4 regions of the Kitasatospora sp. NPDC059160 genome follow, and region 4 is predicted to be linked to each of the others. Evidence: riboswitches for the same ligand, from Rfam matches in the RefSeq annotation. Region 4 holds a riboswitch; each other region holds the start of a gene.

Region 1 (4,148 bases), on a different contig from region 4:
CCGGCGGCCAGGCGCCCGCCGGAGAACAGCGCCTGGGTGGCCAGGCCGGTGGTGTTGGCGTTGGAGGCGGTCGCCCCGGCGGCCGCGAACCCGCCGTCGCCGTTCTGGTGGGCGGTGAGCCAGCCGAGTCCCGTGTTCGCCTTGGCGGCGCGACCGGTGGCGGCGAGGGCCTGGACGGCGAGCGCGGTGGCGTCGGGGTCGCTGGTGCAGGCGGCCTGGCCGAAGGAGACCGGGAAGCCGCCGTCCGCGCACTGGCTGTTCGCCAGGAAGTCGACGGCCGCCGCCGGGGCGTCACCGGGCGTGCGGTGCAGGGCGATCAGGGCGAGGGACTGGCCGAAGGCGTTGCTGTAGTCGCCCCACTGGGAGCGGTCGGAGAAGCGGCCTCCGGCGGTCTGCAGCGAGCGCAGCCGGGCCGGCAGGTCGACGCCGCCGAAGGCCGTCGGGTCCCCGCCGCGGACCTCGACGGCGAGCAGCAGCTTGGCGGTCGCGCCCGCATAGGCCTCGGTGGTGCCGTCGCCGAGGTAGCCGCTGATGATCTCGGGCTTCGCCAGCCAGGCGGTGGCCTTCGCGGCGGCGTCGTCGGAGCTGCGCGAGGCGGCGAAGGCCAGCACCGCGTCGATGGTCAGGCCCTGGTCGGGGTAGGCGGTCCCGTTGAAGACGGACTCGAAGTGGTCGCCGCCGACGAGCTGGCGGGCCAGCCAGCCGCCCGCGGCGGCGTCGGGGCGGAACGTCGCGGACGAGGTCGGGGCGGCGGGCGCGGCACTCGCGGCGGTGGCCGCCGGAAGCGCGGCGGCAAGGGCGAGAGCGGGTATCGCGAGCAGACCGAGGGTGCGGCGGAGCGCGGGCATGGAGACCTTTCCGGGCCCGCACACAGGGGCCCGGAGGGCCTCGGCGACGCACCGGGCAGCCCTCTGAGCTCCGGCCCGCAGACCACGACGGGAGGAGTGGACGACACACCTCCGCCGACGGGTACTCGGGCTCGCCACCGACGCGGAGTCGGAGGCCTACCGTTGCGGGTCAGCGCCGGACTCGAACCGGACTTCCCCCGAGGGCGGAGTCACAACTTGACGGCCCATCATGGCGACACGGAAAAGATCCGGTCAAGGGTTCGAGCGCGACACCACGCTGCCCGGCACCCGCCGTCGCGACGCGCGCTCCTCTCCCCGCCGTCCTGGCCAGGTCCTCAGGGACGGCAGAATGGCTCCCATGCGGCACATCTTCGTCATCGGCATCGGCGCGGGCGACCCCGACCACCTCACCCTGCAAGCGGTCCGGGCGATCGGTCGCACGGACGTGTTCTTCATCCTCGACAAGAGCGAGGAACGACAGGACCTGATCCACCTGCGGCGCCGGATGCTGACCGAGCACGGCCGGCCCGGGCACCGGGTGGTCGAGGCACCGGACGCGGAGCGGGACCGCACCACGCCCGCGTACACCGCCGCCGTGGACGACTGGCGCCTCCGGCGCGCCGACCTGGTCGAGCGGCTGGCCGCCGAGCACCTCGGCGAGGGCGAGACGGGTGCCTTCCTGGTCTGGGGGGATCCGGGCCTCTACGACAGCGTCATCGCGGTGGTGGAGGACGTACGGGCCCGCGGCGCGGTCGCGTTCGACTACGAGGTGGTCCCAGGCATCAGCAGTGTCTCCGCGCTCGCCGCCGCCCACCGCACCACCCTGACCCGGGTCGGCCGCCCGGTGCAGATCACCACCGGCCGCCGCCTGGCCGAGGGGTTCCCCGAGGGGGTGGACGACGTGGTGGTGATGCTCGACGGCCGGGCCGCCTTCACCGGCCTCGACCCCCAGGGACTGGAGATCCACTACGGCGCTTACCTCGGCACTCCCGACGAGATCCTGGTCGCCGGGCCGTTGACCGAAGCCGCCCCACGGATCCGCGAGCTGCGCGAGTCGGCACGCGAGCGCAAGGGCTGGATCATGGACACCTACCTGCTGCGGCGGTCGGAGGGCTGACCGGCGTGCGCCGCCCCGGGCGAGGGGGCTGCGCACGCGCGGACCGTCAGCGGTGCTCGAACTTCGGCGCCCGCTTCTCGGCGAAGGCGGCCATGCCCTCCTTCTGGTCCGCCGTGGCGAACACCGAGTGGAACAGCCGGCGTTCGAAGCGGACGCCCTCGGCGAGCGTCGTCTCGAAGGAGCGGTTGACGCTCTCCTTGAGCATGACCGCCGCCGGGGTGGACATCGCCGCGACGGTCTCGGCGGACCCGGAAGACGGTGCTGGTGATCGAGTGGCTCACGATCGCCACCGGGGTGATCCAGCTGCTCTCCCGCGGCTCGATCATCTCGCTGGCCGGCATCGATCGCGGGCATCATCGTCCTGGCGTACAGCTCCGCCGAGGGCAAGGAGTGGTTCACGGTCCGAAGGGCCGATCATCAGCGCCGGACGCCGGGTTGTCGACGTCGGGGGCGTGAGCGCGGTACGTCGGGCTCTGGCGGGTGCGGTGCTGGAACGGGATCTCCGCTGCGCAGGAGCGCCGGGGCCGTCCGGCATCATCAGCGAGGCTACGAGTTCGTCGGGATGTAGTCGTAGCAGTACTGCAAGCCGCCCTGCGGATTGATCTGCCAGTACGAATTCCACAGGGCGGTACCGGTCTTGGGCCCGACGATGCCGTCCCTGCTGAGGCCGTTGCCGTACGCGCGCTGGAAGTCCTCGACCATGCCCTCCGTATCCGGCCCGAAGTCGCCGTCCACGGCGATCCTGTGGCCGAGGCCGACACCGTTCAGGAAGGCCTGAACACACGAAACCGCGGGTCCGTGCGACCCCTTCTGCACGTAAGGGGCGGTGGTGGAGGCCTCGGCCGTTCCGCTGAGGCCGACGACCACGGACAGTGACAACGTCACGCCCGCAGCGACACGTGCCAGTGCGCGTGCTCTCATAGCGACTACATCCATTTCTGGGGCCATCCCCCGGTGGCTCTGGTGATGACGAAGACCAGTCATCAGCGCCAGGGATCCTACCTGAAATGATCAAGAAAGAAACCAGTCAGGCTGCCCATCCAGTGGGCGAGCTGGACGTCGCCGGTGGTGCGGCCGCCGCCGGCGGTGACCGGAATCCGGTGGGTGAGGGTCGCGCACCACTTGCGGGGCCAGGGTCAGGGCCGCCCGTCCCCACCGGGGGCGACGACCTGCCCGACCCAGCCCCAGAACCTTCGGAATGGACCGAGGAGAGAACGTGCGCGAAGCACACACCAGGGAGGCGCACGGCCCGAGGCGGCAGCGTCGGACGAAGACCACCCGGGAGAGGAGTGGGGCCGGTCTCACCGCAGCGAGACCGGCCGGAGGACAGGAGCGGCGCGCCGAGTCCGGGGGGTAACCTGCGCGCCGCCGGCCTGTCCACACACCTCCGGCTACCCCCGTGCCACCACTTCATGCACCACCGGGCCGTCGTCGGACGGCCGTTCCGCCTCCTCGCTCCCGGCACGACGCCCGCCCGGAACGCCGAGGGCTGCTGCACACCCGGTACCGGGGGCCGTACGGGAGCCGGAGGTCGGGGCGACGGGGCCGGGTGCAGCCCCGAGCGGTCGTCGCGCGCCGTCGTCCCGCGGCGCGGCGTCGTGGATGCCACGGCACGTCACCAGGGCTGCTGCCCGATCGGATCGTCACCGTCCGGTGGCCCTTCGGCCGGGGCGACGCCGTGGTGGTACAGCAGCAGCGCGACATCGTCCTCGTAACCGCCGGGTGGGGCCAGCGTCTGCATCAGCCGGTCGGCGAGCCGGTCGAGCGGGAGTCCGACGTTCTCGGCGAGGGCCCGGGCGGCGTGCTCGACGCTCTCGGGCAGCGGGACCCCGCGGCGTTCCGCCAAGCCGTCGGTGGCCAGCAGCAGGACGGAGCCGGCCGGGAGCACCGCGACGGCCTCCGGCCTGACCGTGTCGGGGGCCACGGCGAGGGGCAGCGACCGGCCGTCGTCGAGCAGGACGGTCCCGCCGTCCGCCAGCGCGACGATGCCGGGCGGGTGAGCGGCGATCGAGTACCGAAGGACACCGGTGACCGGGTCGAGGACCGCGCAGAAGACGGTGGTGCACAGGGCCCCGGGGACGCCGGCGGCGAACTCGTCGAGGGCGGCGAGGGTGCGGGCCGGGCTGCGGTCCTGGAGCAGCAGGGCACGGCACGCGCTGCGCAACTGGCCCATGACGGTGGCG
Region 2 (4,148 bases), on a different contig from region 4:
CCAGTGGTCGCCGTCGCGCACCGCCCGGGTGGCGAGCGCGGCGGCGTCGGAGCCGGCGCCGGGTTCGGTGAGGCAGTAGCTGCCCAGGTCCTCGGCGGTGCAGAGTGCGGGCAGCCAGCGGTGGCGCTGGTCCTCGCTGCCGTAGCGGTCGACCATCCAGCCGACCATGTTGTGGATGGACAGGTAGGCGGCGACGGACGGGCAGCCGCCCGCCAGTGCTTCGAAGACCACCACGCCGTCCAGCCGGGAGAGTTGGGAGCCGCCGACGTCCTCCCGGACGTAGACCCCGGCGAGGCCGAGGTCGGCGGCCTTGCGCAGCACGTCCACCGGGAAGTGCTTGGCCTGGTCCCACTCGACCGCGTGCGGGGCCAGGTACTCGGCGGCGAAGGCTCCGACGGCCTCGGCGATCGCGGCCTGGTCCTCCGTCAGTTCACTGGTGTGCACGGCGTTCACCCCATCGTCGGCATGGTGAAGCTCGCGCCCTCCTTGACCCCGGAGGGCCAGCGCGAGGTGACGGTGCGGGTGCGGGTGTAGAAGCGGATCGAGTCCGGACCGTGCTGGTTGAGGTCGCCGAAGGCGGAGCGCTTCCAGCCGCCGAAGGTGTGGTAGGCGATCGGCACCGGGATCGGCACGTTGACGCCGACCATGCCGGTGTCCACCCGGCGGGCGAAGTCCCGGGCGGTGTCGCCGTCCCGGGTGTAGATGGCCACGCCGTTGCCGAACTCGTGCTCGCTGGGCAGCCGCAGCGCCTCCTCGTAGTCGGCGGCGCGGACCACGGTGAGCACCGGGCCGAAGATCTCCTCGCGGTGGATCCGCATGTCCGGGGTCACCCGGTCGAACAGCGAGGCGCCGAGGAAGTAGCCGCCCTCGTGGCCCTCAAGGCGGAAGTCCCGCCCGTCGACGACGAGTTCGGCGCCCTCCCGGACCCCGAGGTCGAGGTACCCGCGGACCCGCTCCAGCGCGTCGGCGCCGACCAGCGGGCCGAAGTCGGCAGCCGGGTCGTCCGAGCGGCCGACCTTGAGCGCGGCGATCCGCTCGACCAGCTTGGCCACCAGCGCGTCCGCGGTCTCCTCCCCCACCGGGACGGCCACCGAGATCGCCATGCAGCGCTCCCCCGCCGAGCCGTAGCCGGCGCCGATCAGCGCGTCGGCGGCCTGGTCGAGGTCGGCGTCCGGCATCACGATCATGTGGTTCTTCGCGCCGCCGAAGCACTGCGCCCGCTTCCCGTGGGCGGCGGCCGTCGCGTAGACGTACCGGGCGATCGGGGTGGAGCCGACGAAGCCGACGGCCTGCACCCGCTCGTCCTCCAGCAGGGTGTCCACCGCCTCCTTGCCGCCGTTGACCACGTTGAGCACGCCCGGCGGCAGCCCGGCCTCCAGGAACAGCTCGGCGAGCCGAAGCGGCACCGACGGGTCCCGCTCGGAGGGCTTGAGAACGAAGGAGTTGCCGCAGGCCAGCGCGGGTGCGGCCTTCCACAGCGGGATCATCGCCGGAAAGTTGAACGGCGTGATGCCGGCGACCACGCCGAGCGGCTGGCGCATCGAGTAGACGTCGATGCCGGTGCCGGCGTTGTCGGTGAACTCGCCCTTCAACAGGTGCGGGATCCCGGCGGCGAACTCCACCACCTCCAGGCCGCGTTGGAGGTCGCCGTGGGCGTCGGCCACAGTCTTGCCGTGCTCGGCGGAGAGCAGCCGGGCCAGCTCCTCCTTCTCCTGCTCGACCAGTTGCAGGAAGCGCAGCAGCACCCGCGCCCGCCGCTGCGGGTTCCAGGCCGCCCACGCGGGCTGGGCCTGGGCGGCGTCGGCGATCACCGCCTCGACCTCGGCCCGGTCGGCCAGCGGCACCCGGGCCTGCACCCGGCCGGTGTTGGGGTCGAAGACGTCGCCGTAGCGGCCGGACGTCCCGGCGACGCGCTTGCCGCCGATGAAGTGGGTCAGTTCGCGGACCATCGGTTCCTTCTCTCGTCACGGGTGGGGAGAGGAGGAATGGAGAGAGCACGCCGCGGCAGCGGACGTACGGTCGTACGCCGTCGCGGCAGGCGTAAAGTGACGAACCGTCAGGGGCGATGGGCCCCGACGGTCGGCAGCACGGCAGCGGAGCGGGAACAGCGGCCCGGAGTCATGCGTGTCGTCTCCATCCTCGTGGAAAACACGGATCATCCGCGGCCGGTATCCTGACTCCCGGATCCACGCCCGCCCCCTGGCCTTCCCGGCTGGCTGCCAGTGGCCGTCATCTGCGAGGACGAACTCCCCGGTCACAGTGGCGGGACCGTGCCGGACTCACACCGGCTTCCCTGACACCGCGGACCTGCCGTCGACCATATAGTTGGACGTCCTAGTAAGTCCAGACCCACCGCCGCGCGACGCGGGCCCGAGCGGTCACAGGGCCACGACGGGTCACAGGGCCAGGACGGGCCGGTGGTGGTCGAGCCAGAGCGCGAGGTCGACCACGCGTTCCTGTAGAGCGAGGTGTCCGTGTCCCCGACACCGATCGGCGAGTCCCGGGCCGCGACCACGGCCTTTCGCCGGACCGGCGGCGGGTCATCGGACCGCCGCCCCCGGGCGCCGTTCGATCGCGTTCAGCCGGCCGAAGCCGCCGAGAGGTCCAGCAGTCCCTCCTTGGCCTGGCGCACCAGGTCGCGGAACTGGTCCTCGCTCATCCGGATCTGCTGACCGAAGTCGTCGGTGATCCTCACCCGCCGGTCCACCGGGGCCTCCCGGTCCAGGAACACCTGGGGGCAACCGCAGTTGCAGTTGCCGCAGAACGTCGCGAAGGGCTGTGGCGTCTCGTCGCCGGCCATCCGTCCCACCTCACTTCCGCCCGTGGTGCACGGGGCTTCCGGGCTGGCGATGCCCGCCGCCCAATGTCACCAAACCCGATGGCAGGAAGGGTGGTTGTACTCGTCCGACGGCCCTCCGGGGGCTGCCTCGCCCCGTGCGGCACCGCTCAGGAGGACGCCGGGTACGGGACGAAGGTGCTGGTGTGCTCGTCGACGGCCAGCGGGCGGCCGATCGCCGGGGCCGAGCGCTGGGCGCAGGCCGGGCGTTCGCAGACCTTGCAGCCCAGGCCGATCGGGGTGGCGGCGGCCTCGTCGGTCAGGTCAAGGCCGGCGGAGTACACCAGCCGCCCCGCGTGCCGGAGTTCGCAGCCGAGGCCGATGGCGAAGGTCTTGCCGGGCCGGCCCCAGCCGCCGGGCGAGCGGGTGACGGCGCGGGCCGTCCACAGGTAGCGGCGCCCGTCCGGCATGGCGGCGACCTGGACGTGGACCCGGCCCGGGGCGGCGAAGGCGTCGTAGACGTTCCACAGCGGGCAGGTGCCGCCGGTGCGGGAGAAGTGGAAGGGCGTGGCGGACTGCCGCTTGGAGACGTTCCCGGCCCGGTCGACCCGGACGAAGGAGAACGGCACCCCGCGCAGGCCGGGGCGCTGGAGGGTGCTGAGGCGGTGGCAGACCGTCTCGTAGCCGACGCCGAAGTGGTCGGCGAGGTGCTCGATGTCGTAGCGGGCGGACTCGGCCTCGGCGTGGAAGGCGGCGTAGGGCAGGACGAGGGCGGCGGCGAAGTAGTTGGCCAGGCCGATCCGGGTGAGCGAGTGCGCGGCCGAGCCTTCGGGGCTGTCCTGGGCGGCGAGTTCGGAGAGCAGCGCGTCGTGTTCCAGGTAGCCGAGCTGGGTGGCCAGCCGGAAGGCCTGCTGGCCGGGGCGCAGCCGGTCCGACAGCCGCAGCGTCCGGGTCCGCGGCTCGTACCGGTGCAGCTGCTCCCCGCCGGAGGTGAGCCGTACGCCGTGCACGTCGGCCAGCCGTTCGGCCAGCACCGCCCGCACCCCGCCGCGCCGCAGCCGGATCTCGCCCGCCAACTCCTCGGCGGCGGTGTCGAGTTCATGGACGTAGTTCTGCCGGCGGTAGAAGAACTCGCGGACCTCCTCGTGCGGGGTCCGGGTGTCGGCGGCCGGGCCCCGGTCCCCCGCGAGGACGGCGAGCTGCTCGGCCAGGGTGCGACGGCCGCGCCCGAGGTCGGTCAACAGCCTTGCCACGGCGGGCAGTCGGGTGGCGACCTCGTCGAGGTCACCGGGGGTGATCCGGCCGGACGCGAGCTCCTCGCCGAGGCCGTCGCGCAGTTCGGCGGCGAGCCGGGCGCTGTCCGGCGGGGCGA
Region 3 (4,148 bases), on a different contig from region 4:
CACGGCCAGGGACACGGCCACGCCCACGGCCGTGCGCTGAACGAGCCTGACTCCAGGAGGATTTCACCGATGACCGACACCTTCACCGCGGTCCGCCCGGCCCGCCGTGCCCGCCCGGCCCGCCGTACGCTCGGGTCGATCGCCGCTGCGGCGGCCCTCACGGCCGGCCTGCTCGGCGTCTCCGCCGTCCAGGCCCCGCAGGCGCGGGCGGACGCCTGCACCGGCACCACCGGGGTCACCGTCGTGGTCGACTTCACCGCCGTCGGCGGCGGCGTCCAGACCGGCTGTGCGCCCGGCGACCCGGCCAGCGGCCTGGCCGCGCTGACCGGGGCCGGTTTCTCGTACTCCTTCCACCCGCGCTTCCCGGGCTTCGTCTGCACGATCAACGCCCTGCCGACGACCTGCACCAACCCGACCGGCAGCGCCTACTGGTCGTACTGGCACGCCCAGCACGGCGGCCCCTGGTCGTACAGCAACCTGGGCGCGGGCAGCTACAACCCGGCACCCGGCGACGTCGAGGGCTGGTCCTTCGGCGCCGGTGCCCAGCCGGGCATCACCGCGCCCTGAACCGCGTCCTGAACCGCGTCCTGAACCGCGGACGCCGACCGGTGCCCCGGCTCCTCTCCCGGGAGGGGCCGGGGCACCGGTGACCCCCCCACCGCTGCGCGTCAGCCCCGGTGCCGCACCCGGGTCCTCCCGCTCGGCCACCGCTGACGCCTCATTGACTCTGCTTCGGTCAACGTGGTCTGATGAACCGATTTTTTGCCCTCGGCATTCAGGGGAAGCCGGTCCAACTCCGGCGCTGACCCGCAACCGTGGACCCACCTGAGGGTGGGTGAGCCGGAATGCCTGGACCGGGGGTGTGTTCACACAGCACTTGCGTCGTCGCGGACTACGACGTGGTCTCGACGGTCCCGTGTTCCCCGTGGGCGGCCGTCGGCTGCGCCGTTTCTCCCGTGTCGACCGACCAGGGAGTCGTCGTGAGGGTCAGCAGCAGTCGTACACGTCACAGAAACCGGGACCTCGCCTCGCTGGTGGTCGCCGGTGCCGTCGCGGTCGCCGCCTGCGGTACGGTCCTGCTGGGGCACCCCGAGAGCGCGGCAGCCCGGCCGACGATCCCGGCCCTGACCGGTGCCGACCTCACCACCGCCCGGCACGACGCGGACGGCCCCACCGCCACACCGACCCCGCCTGCCGGGAGGAAGCCGGACGCCGCCAAGGGGAGTGCCTACCTCACCGACCCGTCCCGCCTGACGGACGGTCACTACTACGAGGGGTTCCCGGCCTTCGCCGACTTCGGCCTGACCATCGACGGGGCCTACGCCCTCGCCGCGACCGGTACGGACGACGCCGCGCTGCGCAGGATCGTCGACTTCCTGGACCAGCAGGGCAAGGACGCGAGCGCGCGCACCGTCAACGACTGGACCGCCATCGGCACCGAGTACGCCGGCGGCGGGTCCATCGGCAAGGAGGCGCTGCTCGCCGAGGCGGTCGGCCGCAACCCGCGGAACTTCGGCGGCCACGACCTGATCGCCGCCCTCGCCGCGATGGTGTGCACCAAGGCCGACGCGAGCACGGGCTGCGACGCCCCGGGCAACTACACCTACGCCACCTCGGTCTTCTCCCAGGCGCTCGCCGTCATGGCCCAGCTCCGGGCCGGAGAGTCGACCGGTGCCGCTCCCGCGATCGGCTATCTGAGGAGCCTCCAGCACCCGGACGGGTCCTGGCCGAGCCTGATCCCGGCCGCCGGTGACGCGGATGTGGACAGCACGGCCATGGCCGTCATGGCCCTCGCCCTGGTCCCCGGGGACGAGGCCGCCCAGGCGGTCGAGAAGGGCCTCGGCTGGCTCGCCGCACGGCAGTTGCCCGACGGCGGCTTCCCCGGCGCGGCCGGCAACTCCACCAACTCGGCCGCGCTGGCCGTCCAGGGGATGACGCTGCGCAAGGCCGCCTACGGCGGACAGATCGCCAAGGCGCTCGACTTCCTCGCCGGGCAGCAGAACGGTGACGGCGGGTTCAACGTCGCCTCCACCGGGCAGCGGGGGTCGGACGTCCGGGCGTCCACGCAGGTGCTCGGCGGCGCCACCGGCATCTCCTTCGGCACGCTGTCCCGCGACCTCGGCGGCTCGCCGACGCCGACCGGGACGCCGTCCACCACGCCGACGGGCACGCCGACCCCGACCGGTACGGCCACCCCGACGGGTACGGCCACCCCGACGGGTACGGCCACCCCGACGGGTACGGCCACCCCGACGGGTACTCCCTCCACCACTCCGACCGGCACGCCCACCCCGACCGGCACGCCCACCCCGACGACCACGTCCTCCGGAACCCCGACCGGCGCGCCCCCCACGACCGCGCCCGTCCCCGCCACTGACCCGCCGTCGTCCGGCGGCGGCGACGCCCCGGTGGGTAGCGGTGCCGATGCGGTCGGAGGCGGACCGGCGCAGACCGGTTCGGACCACCTGGCCAGCACCGGAACCCAGGCACTGGCGCTGACGGCGGCCGCCGGTGCGCTGACCGCGCTCGGTGCCGCTGCCGTCGTCGTCGCCCGTCGCCGCCGGACGGCCGCCCCGGGGCGTCACCGGTGAGCCGGGGACTCGGGCAGCGGCTCGCCCGGCTGTCCGGAGCGGCGGCACTGACCTCCGCGCTGGCGTTCGGCGGCCTCGCCGTGGGCGTGGTCCCGGCTGCCGCTGCGCCGTTGCCGATGGAGCAGTGCACTCCGACCTCCGGGGTCGTCCTCGCCGTGGACCTGAGCAAGTGGGGCGGCCCGCTGCTGCGCTCCTGCGGCTCCACGCCCACCACCGGCTACACCCTGCTGAACCAAGGGGGTTGGAAGACCACCGGCACCGGCCACGACGGCCCGGCCTTCATCTGCCGGATCGGCTACAGCGGTTACCAGGGCGGCAAGCAGTTCCCGACCCCGGACCAGGAGAAGTGCGTCCTGACACCTCCGGCCACCGCGTACTGGTCGTACTGGCACGCTGATCCGGGCCAGAACGAGTGGTCCTACAGCCAGCTCGGGGCGATGCTCTACCAGCCGAAGCCCGGCAGCGTCGACCTGTGGATCTACGGCGGCACCAACGTGGAGGGCACCGAGGGGCGTCCGACCTTCTCGCCGGACAGCGTCCGGGCCCACAACCCCAGTTCCGGCGGGCAGCCGGCCGACCCGGGCCAGGGCACGACGGGCGGCTCCGGCGGAGCGGCGAGCGGTTCCGGTACGACGGGCGGATCGGGCACGACGGGCGGCAGCGGTACGACGCGTGGCGGCGGCTCCGGCTCGACCGGGGGTGCCCCGGCCCCGGCCGCACCCCGGCCCGGCGGAACCCGTCCGCCGGCGCCCGCCGCGACCCCGGGAACGGGTACCGCGGCCACTCCTGCGGACGGCATCACCCCGCCGGGAGCGCCCGATCCCACGCCGGTACCGGCCGAAGTCTCCACCGCCCCGCCGACCGAGACCCCGAGTGACGGGCCGACACCGCAGACGGCCGTGGCCGCGGCCGGGGCGACGTCCGCGCCCGCCGTGCCCGGCGGGGTGGTGGACGCCAACCCGGTGGCCGACGCCCCGCACGACTCCGGTTCGATGGTGCCCGCTGCGCTCGGGGCGGTCCTCGTCGTGGCGCTGGGCGTGGCCACGGTGGTGGCCGCACGCCGTCGCCGCCGACGGGCCGAGTGATCCGGTGAGCGCGCAAGACACCTGCGGCCTCGGCTCCCCGCAGCGCAGCCCCGGGCGGGGCGCCGGGGGCCGGCGCGCCCCGCGCAACCTCCACCCGCTGGCCTGGTGGGCCTGGGCGCTCGCCCTGGCGACCGCGGCCAGCCGCACCACCAACCCCTTGCTGCTCCTGCTCGTCCTCGCCGTGCTCGGCTACGTGGTCACCGCCCGCCGCAGCGAGGCCCCGTGGGCCCGCGGGTTCACCTACTACCTGTGGCTGGCGCTGACGGTGGTGGCGATCCGGGTGGTCTTCCGATGCGTCTTCGCCACCGGTGTCACCCCGCACGACCACCTGCTCTTCTCCCTGCCGCACATCCCCACCCCCGACTGGTACGCGGGGATCCGGATCGGCGGCCCGGTCTCGCTGGAGGCCACGCTCTCCGCCGCCTTCGACGGGCTGCGGCTGGCCTGTCTGATCTGCTGCATCGGCGCCGCG
Region 4 (4,148 bases):
GGCTCCTTGGGGGTGGTCAGACGGGGATGGTGGGGTGGTGGGTGCTGAGGAGGTGCCAGAAGCGGGGGGTGAGGGGTGGGGTGGGGGTGGTGGGGTGGGTGGTGGTGCCCCAGTGGGAGGGGATGTGGTGTTCCTGGTGGAGGACGGGGAGGACGGCGGCGAGGTCGGGTTCGGGGACGGGGACGAGGCGGGCGATCGGGCGGAGGTGGGGTTGCCAGCGGCCGGCCACGCACTGGCGGAGCAGGGCGTCGAGGGTCTCGCGGCGGCCGGTGGCCTCGACGAGTTCGGTGAGGCGCAGGCCGAGGACCTGGGCGAGGGCGTGGGTCTGGTCCGGGTCGCCGTCCCAGTCGCCGGTCAGTTCGGCCTGGCGGTAGGTGGGCAGGGGGATGCCGACCCGTTCGGCGACGGTTTCCGGGGGGAGTTCCCGGGCGAGGCGGTGGTCGCGCAGGCTGACGGGGTGGCCGGGCATCAGGGCGGCGGCCGGGCACCAGAGGGCGCGGGCCAGGGCGATGAACTCGGTCTCGCCGGGGCGCAGCACGCCGTCCTCCCAGGCGAGGACGTGGCCGGGCAGCAGTCGGACGCCGTGTGCGGCCATGCCCTCGGCGACCTGCTCGGGGGTCAGCCCGAGGCCGGTTCGGTGAGCCCGGGCGGCCTCCGGCGAGAACGGCACCGGGGCGGGGGCGGCGACGGGGGGCTTTCTGCGGCGCATGGCCGAACCGTAGGCGTGGCCTGCGGCGCGGCCCCAGCCGCCGAACGCACGAAGCGGGGGCGCCGGGCTCTCGGTGGTACTGGGCGATCGCACAGGGCGGGGGCGGGTGCGTCGTGTGACCAACCCCTCCGTGACCTCGGTTGACTCCCGGTTCGGGCGCGTGATGGGATCCTGGGGCCAAACGGAGGCATGGAGAGGAAGCCGGTGCGAGTCCGGCGCGGTCCCGCCACTGTCACCGGGGAGCACGCTCGGAAAGTGCCACGGCGGACCGTCAGGGGCCGTTGGAAGGCCCGGGGGTGCGTCGGACCCGGAAGCCAGGAGACTCTCGCCCCCGGTACGTCGATCCAGGGCGCGGACCCTGAGTGAGGACACCCACGCGATGCAGGCTGCCCCGCCCGGTTGGATCCCCGGCTTCTCGATGTTGTGCGCCCGCTGACCCGCGCCGCCGCCTTCGGCCTGGGCGCGCTCGTGGGCTACGCCGCCGACGCCCGGTACGCCGACCCGCGCCGCGGCCACCCCGTCGCCCTGTTCGGCACGGCCGCGGGGCGGCTGGAGCGGCGGCTGTGGCGCGACGACCGGGCAGCAGGAGCCGGGTACACCGCGGTGTGCGTGGGTGCGGTCGCGGCCGGCGCGCTCGCCCTGGACCGTACGGTCGGGCGCCGTCCGCTGGGCCGGGCCGCGTTGGCGGCGGCGGCGACCTGGACGGTGCTCGGCGGCACCTCGCTGACCCGGGAGGCCCGCACCGTCGGACGCTCGCTGGCCGCGGGCGACCTGACGGCGGCCCGGGAGCGGCTGCCGCACCTGTGCGGGCGGGATCCGAGTGCCCTGGACGGGCAGCAGATCGCCCGGGCGGTGGTCGAGTCGGTGGCCGAGAACACGGCGGATGCCGTGGTGAACGCACTGGCCTGGGGTGCCCTGGCGGGCACGCCGGGGCTGCTGGCGTTCCGCGCGGTGAACACCCTGGACGCCATGGTGGGCCACCGCTCGCCCCGCTACGCCCGCTTCGGCTGGGCCTCGGCCCGGCTGGACGACGTGGCGGGCTGGCCGGGCGCCCGGCTGACGGCCCTGCTGACGGTGGCCGCCGCGCCCGAGCCCCGGACCGCCTGGCGGGTCTGGCGCCGGGACGGCTCCGCGCACCCGAGCCCGAACGCGGGCCAGGCCGAGTCGGCCTTCGCGGGGGCGGTCGGGGTCCGGCTGGGCGGGACGTTGCGGTACGGGGAGCGGGTGGAGCACCGGCCCGTCCTGGGTGCGGAGTTGCGGCCGGTGACGGTGGACGACATCGAGCGGGCCTGCACGCTGTCCCGGCGGGTGGGCGCGCTGGCGCTGGGTACGACGGTCGCGGGGCACGTCCTGCTGCGCATGCTGATGAGGAAGAGGGGTGGGGCATGACCAACGCACTGCTGGTCGCGGGGACGACCTCGGACGCGGGCAAGAGCGTGGTGACGGCCGGGATCTGCCGGTGGCTGGCCCGCCAGGGCGTGCGGGTGGCGCCGTTCAAGGCGCAGAACATGTCGCTGAACTCCTTCGTCACCGCCGACGGGGCCGAGATCGGCCGCGCCCAGGCGATGCAGGCGCAGGCCGCCCGGGTGGAGCCGGAGGCGGCGATGAACCCGGTGCTGCTCAAGCCGGGCGCGGACGGCCGCAGCCAGGTGGTGCTGCTGGGCAGGCCGGTGGCCGAGGTGGGCGCGCTGGACTACCGGGAGCGCAAGCCCGTCCTGCTGGAGCGCGCGCTGGAGTGCCTGGCCGATCTGCGCGCCCGCTACGACGTGGTGGTGTGCGAGGGCGCCGGCTCCCCCGCCGAGATCAACCTGCGCGACCGGGACATCGCCAACATGGGCCTGGCCACGGCCGCCGCGCTGCCGGTGGTGGTGGTCGGGGACATCGACCGCGGCGGGGTGTTCGCGGCGATGTACGGGACGCTGGCGCTGCTGTCGGCGGAGGACCAGCGGCACGTGGCCGGCTGGTTCGTCAACAAGTTCCGCGGTGACGCCCGGCTGCTGGCGCCCGGGCTGGAGATGCTGCACGAGCTGACCGGCCGTCCGGTGCTGGGCACGCTACCGATGCTGCCGGGCCTGTGGCTGGACGCCGAGGACTCGCTGGACCTGTCCACCGTGGTGGACCGGGTGGACGGGCGCGGGCCGCTGGGGGCGGACGTGCTGCGGGTCGCCGTGGTGCGCTTCCCGCGCCTGTCGAACTTCACCGACCTGGACGCGCTGGCCCAGGAGCCGGGCGTGCTGGTGCGCTGGGCGACCCGGCCGGAGGAGCTGGCCGACGCCGACCTGGTGGTGCTGCCCGGCACCCGGGCGACCGTGGCGGACCTCGCCTGGCTGCGCGAGCGCGGCCTGGAGCCGGCGTTGAAGGCGCGGGCGGCGGCCGGGCGGCCGGTGCTCGGGGTGTGCGGCGGCTACCAGATGCTGGCGCACTCGATCGAGGACGAGGTCGAGTCGAAGGCCGGTGTGGTCGACGGACTCGGGCTGCTGCCGACCCGGGTGCGCTTCGGCGTCGAGAAGGTGCTGGCGCGGCCGGTCGGCGAGGCGTACGGGCAGCGGGTGGAGGGGTACGAGATCCACCACGGGGTGGTGGCCGTCGAGGGGGGCGTTCCCTTCCTGGACGGTTGCCGGGTCGGCTCGGTCTGGGGCACCACCTGGCACGGCGCGCTGGAGAACGACGGCTTCCGCCGTGAACTCCTGCGCGAGGTCGCCGACTTGGCGGGCCGGGCGTTCGTACCGGCGCCGGACACCTCGTTCGCCGTGGCGCGCGAGTCCCGGCTGGACCGGCTGGGCGACCTGATCGAGGAGCACGCGGACACCGACGCGTTGTGGAAGCTGATCGAGGGCGGGGTGCCGGCGGCCGGATCGCTGCCGTTCCTCCTGCCCGGAGCACCTGGGAGTGACGCATGAGTGAGGTCCGCTATCCGTTCACCGCGATCGTCGGGATGGCCGACCTGCGGCTCGGGCTGCTGCTGAACGCGGTCTCCCCGGCCGTGGGCGGCGTGCTGGTGCGCGGCGAGAAGGGCACCGCCAAGTCGACCATGGTGCGCGCGCTGGCCGGGCTGCTGCCCGCCATCGCCGTCGTGGACAGCTGCCGGTTCGCCTGCGACCCGGCCGGGCCGGACCCGCAGTGCCCGGACGGCCCGCACGCCACCTTTGGGAGCCACCAACGGCCTTCCCAGCTGGTCGAGTTGCCGGTCGGCGTGGCCGAGGACCGGATCGTCGGCTCGCTCGACCTGGAGCGCGCGCTGGCCGAGGGCGTCAAGGCGTACGAGCCCGGCCTGCTCGCCAAGGCGCACCGCGGCGTGCTGTACATCGACGAGGTGAACCTGCTCCAGGACCACGTGGTGGACCTGCTGCTGGACGCCGCCGCGATGGGCCGCTCCTACGTCGAGCGCGAGGGCGTGTCGGTACGGCACGCGGCGCGGTTCCTGCTGGTCGGCACCATG

What was found. A riboswitch is a leader RNA that binds a small molecule or an ion and turns the genes downstream of it on or off. The one in region 4 is predicted to bind cobalamin.
Region 1: linked by a shared signal. The riboswitch ahead of ACFXOZ_RS01160 (peptidase) and the one ahead of ACFXOZ_RS30475 (cobalamin biosynthesis protein) in region 4 are both predicted to bind cobalamin.
Region 2: linked by a shared signal. The riboswitch ahead of ACFXOZ_RS06945 (CoA-acylating methylmalonate-semialdehyde dehydrogenase) and the one ahead of ACFXOZ_RS30475 (cobalamin biosynthesis protein) in region 4 are both predicted to bind cobalamin.
Region 3: linked by a shared signal. The riboswitch ahead of ACFXOZ_RS01170 (prenyltransferase/squalene oxidase repeat-containing protein) and the one ahead of ACFXOZ_RS30475 (cobalamin biosynthesis protein) in region 4 are both predicted to bind cobalamin.

The regions. Positions count from the first base shown of each region.
Region 1 is NZ_JBHZCN010000002.1:30,080-34,227, reverse strand. It holds gene ACFXOZ_RS01160 (peptidase) at 1-848, opposite strand, end outside; cobalamin riboswitch at 947-1,095, opposite strand; gene cobF (precorrin-6A synthase (deacetylating)) at 1,207-1,965, shown strand; partial or broken gene ACFXOZ_RS01150 (enoyl-CoA hydratase-related protein) at 2,012-2,209, opposite strand; gene ACFXOZ_RS01145 (peptidoglycan-binding protein) at 2,512-2,850, opposite strand; gene ACFXOZ_RS01140 (SpoIIE family protein phosphatase) at 3,581-4,148, opposite strand, start outside.
Region 2 is NZ_JBHZCN010000011.1:58,481-62,628, reverse strand. It holds gene ACFXOZ_RS06950 (acyl-CoA dehydrogenase family protein) at 1-444, opposite strand, end outside; gene ACFXOZ_RS06945 (CoA-acylating methylmalonate-semialdehyde dehydrogenase) at 450-1,949, opposite strand; cobalamin riboswitch at 2,146-2,337, opposite strand; gene ACFXOZ_RS06940 (hypothetical protein) at 2,579-2,800, opposite strand; gene ACFXOZ_RS06935 (short-chain fatty acyl-CoA regulator family protein) at 2,947-4,148, opposite strand, start outside.
Region 3 is NZ_JBHZCN010000002.1:34,447-38,594, forward strand. It holds gene ACFXOZ_RS01160 (peptidase) at 1-40, shown strand, start outside; gene ACFXOZ_RS01165 (flagellar hook-length control protein FliK) at 70-567, shown strand; cobalamin riboswitch at 728-872, shown strand; gene ACFXOZ_RS01170 (prenyltransferase/squalene oxidase repeat-containing protein) at 1,035-2,591, shown strand; gene ACFXOZ_RS01175 (hypothetical protein) at 2,588-3,676, shown strand; gene ACFXOZ_RS01180 (CbiQ family ECF transporter T component) at 3,681-4,148, shown strand, end outside.
Region 4 is NZ_JBHZCN010000085.1:120-4,267, forward strand. It holds gene ACFXOZ_RS30470 (transcriptional regulator) at 17-709, opposite strand; cobalamin riboswitch at 903-1,034, shown strand; gene ACFXOZ_RS30475 (cobalamin biosynthesis protein) at 1,142-2,098, shown strand; gene ACFXOZ_RS30480 (cobyric acid synthase) at 2,095-3,609, shown strand; gene ACFXOZ_RS30485 (putative cobaltochelatase) at 3,606-4,148, shown strand, end outside.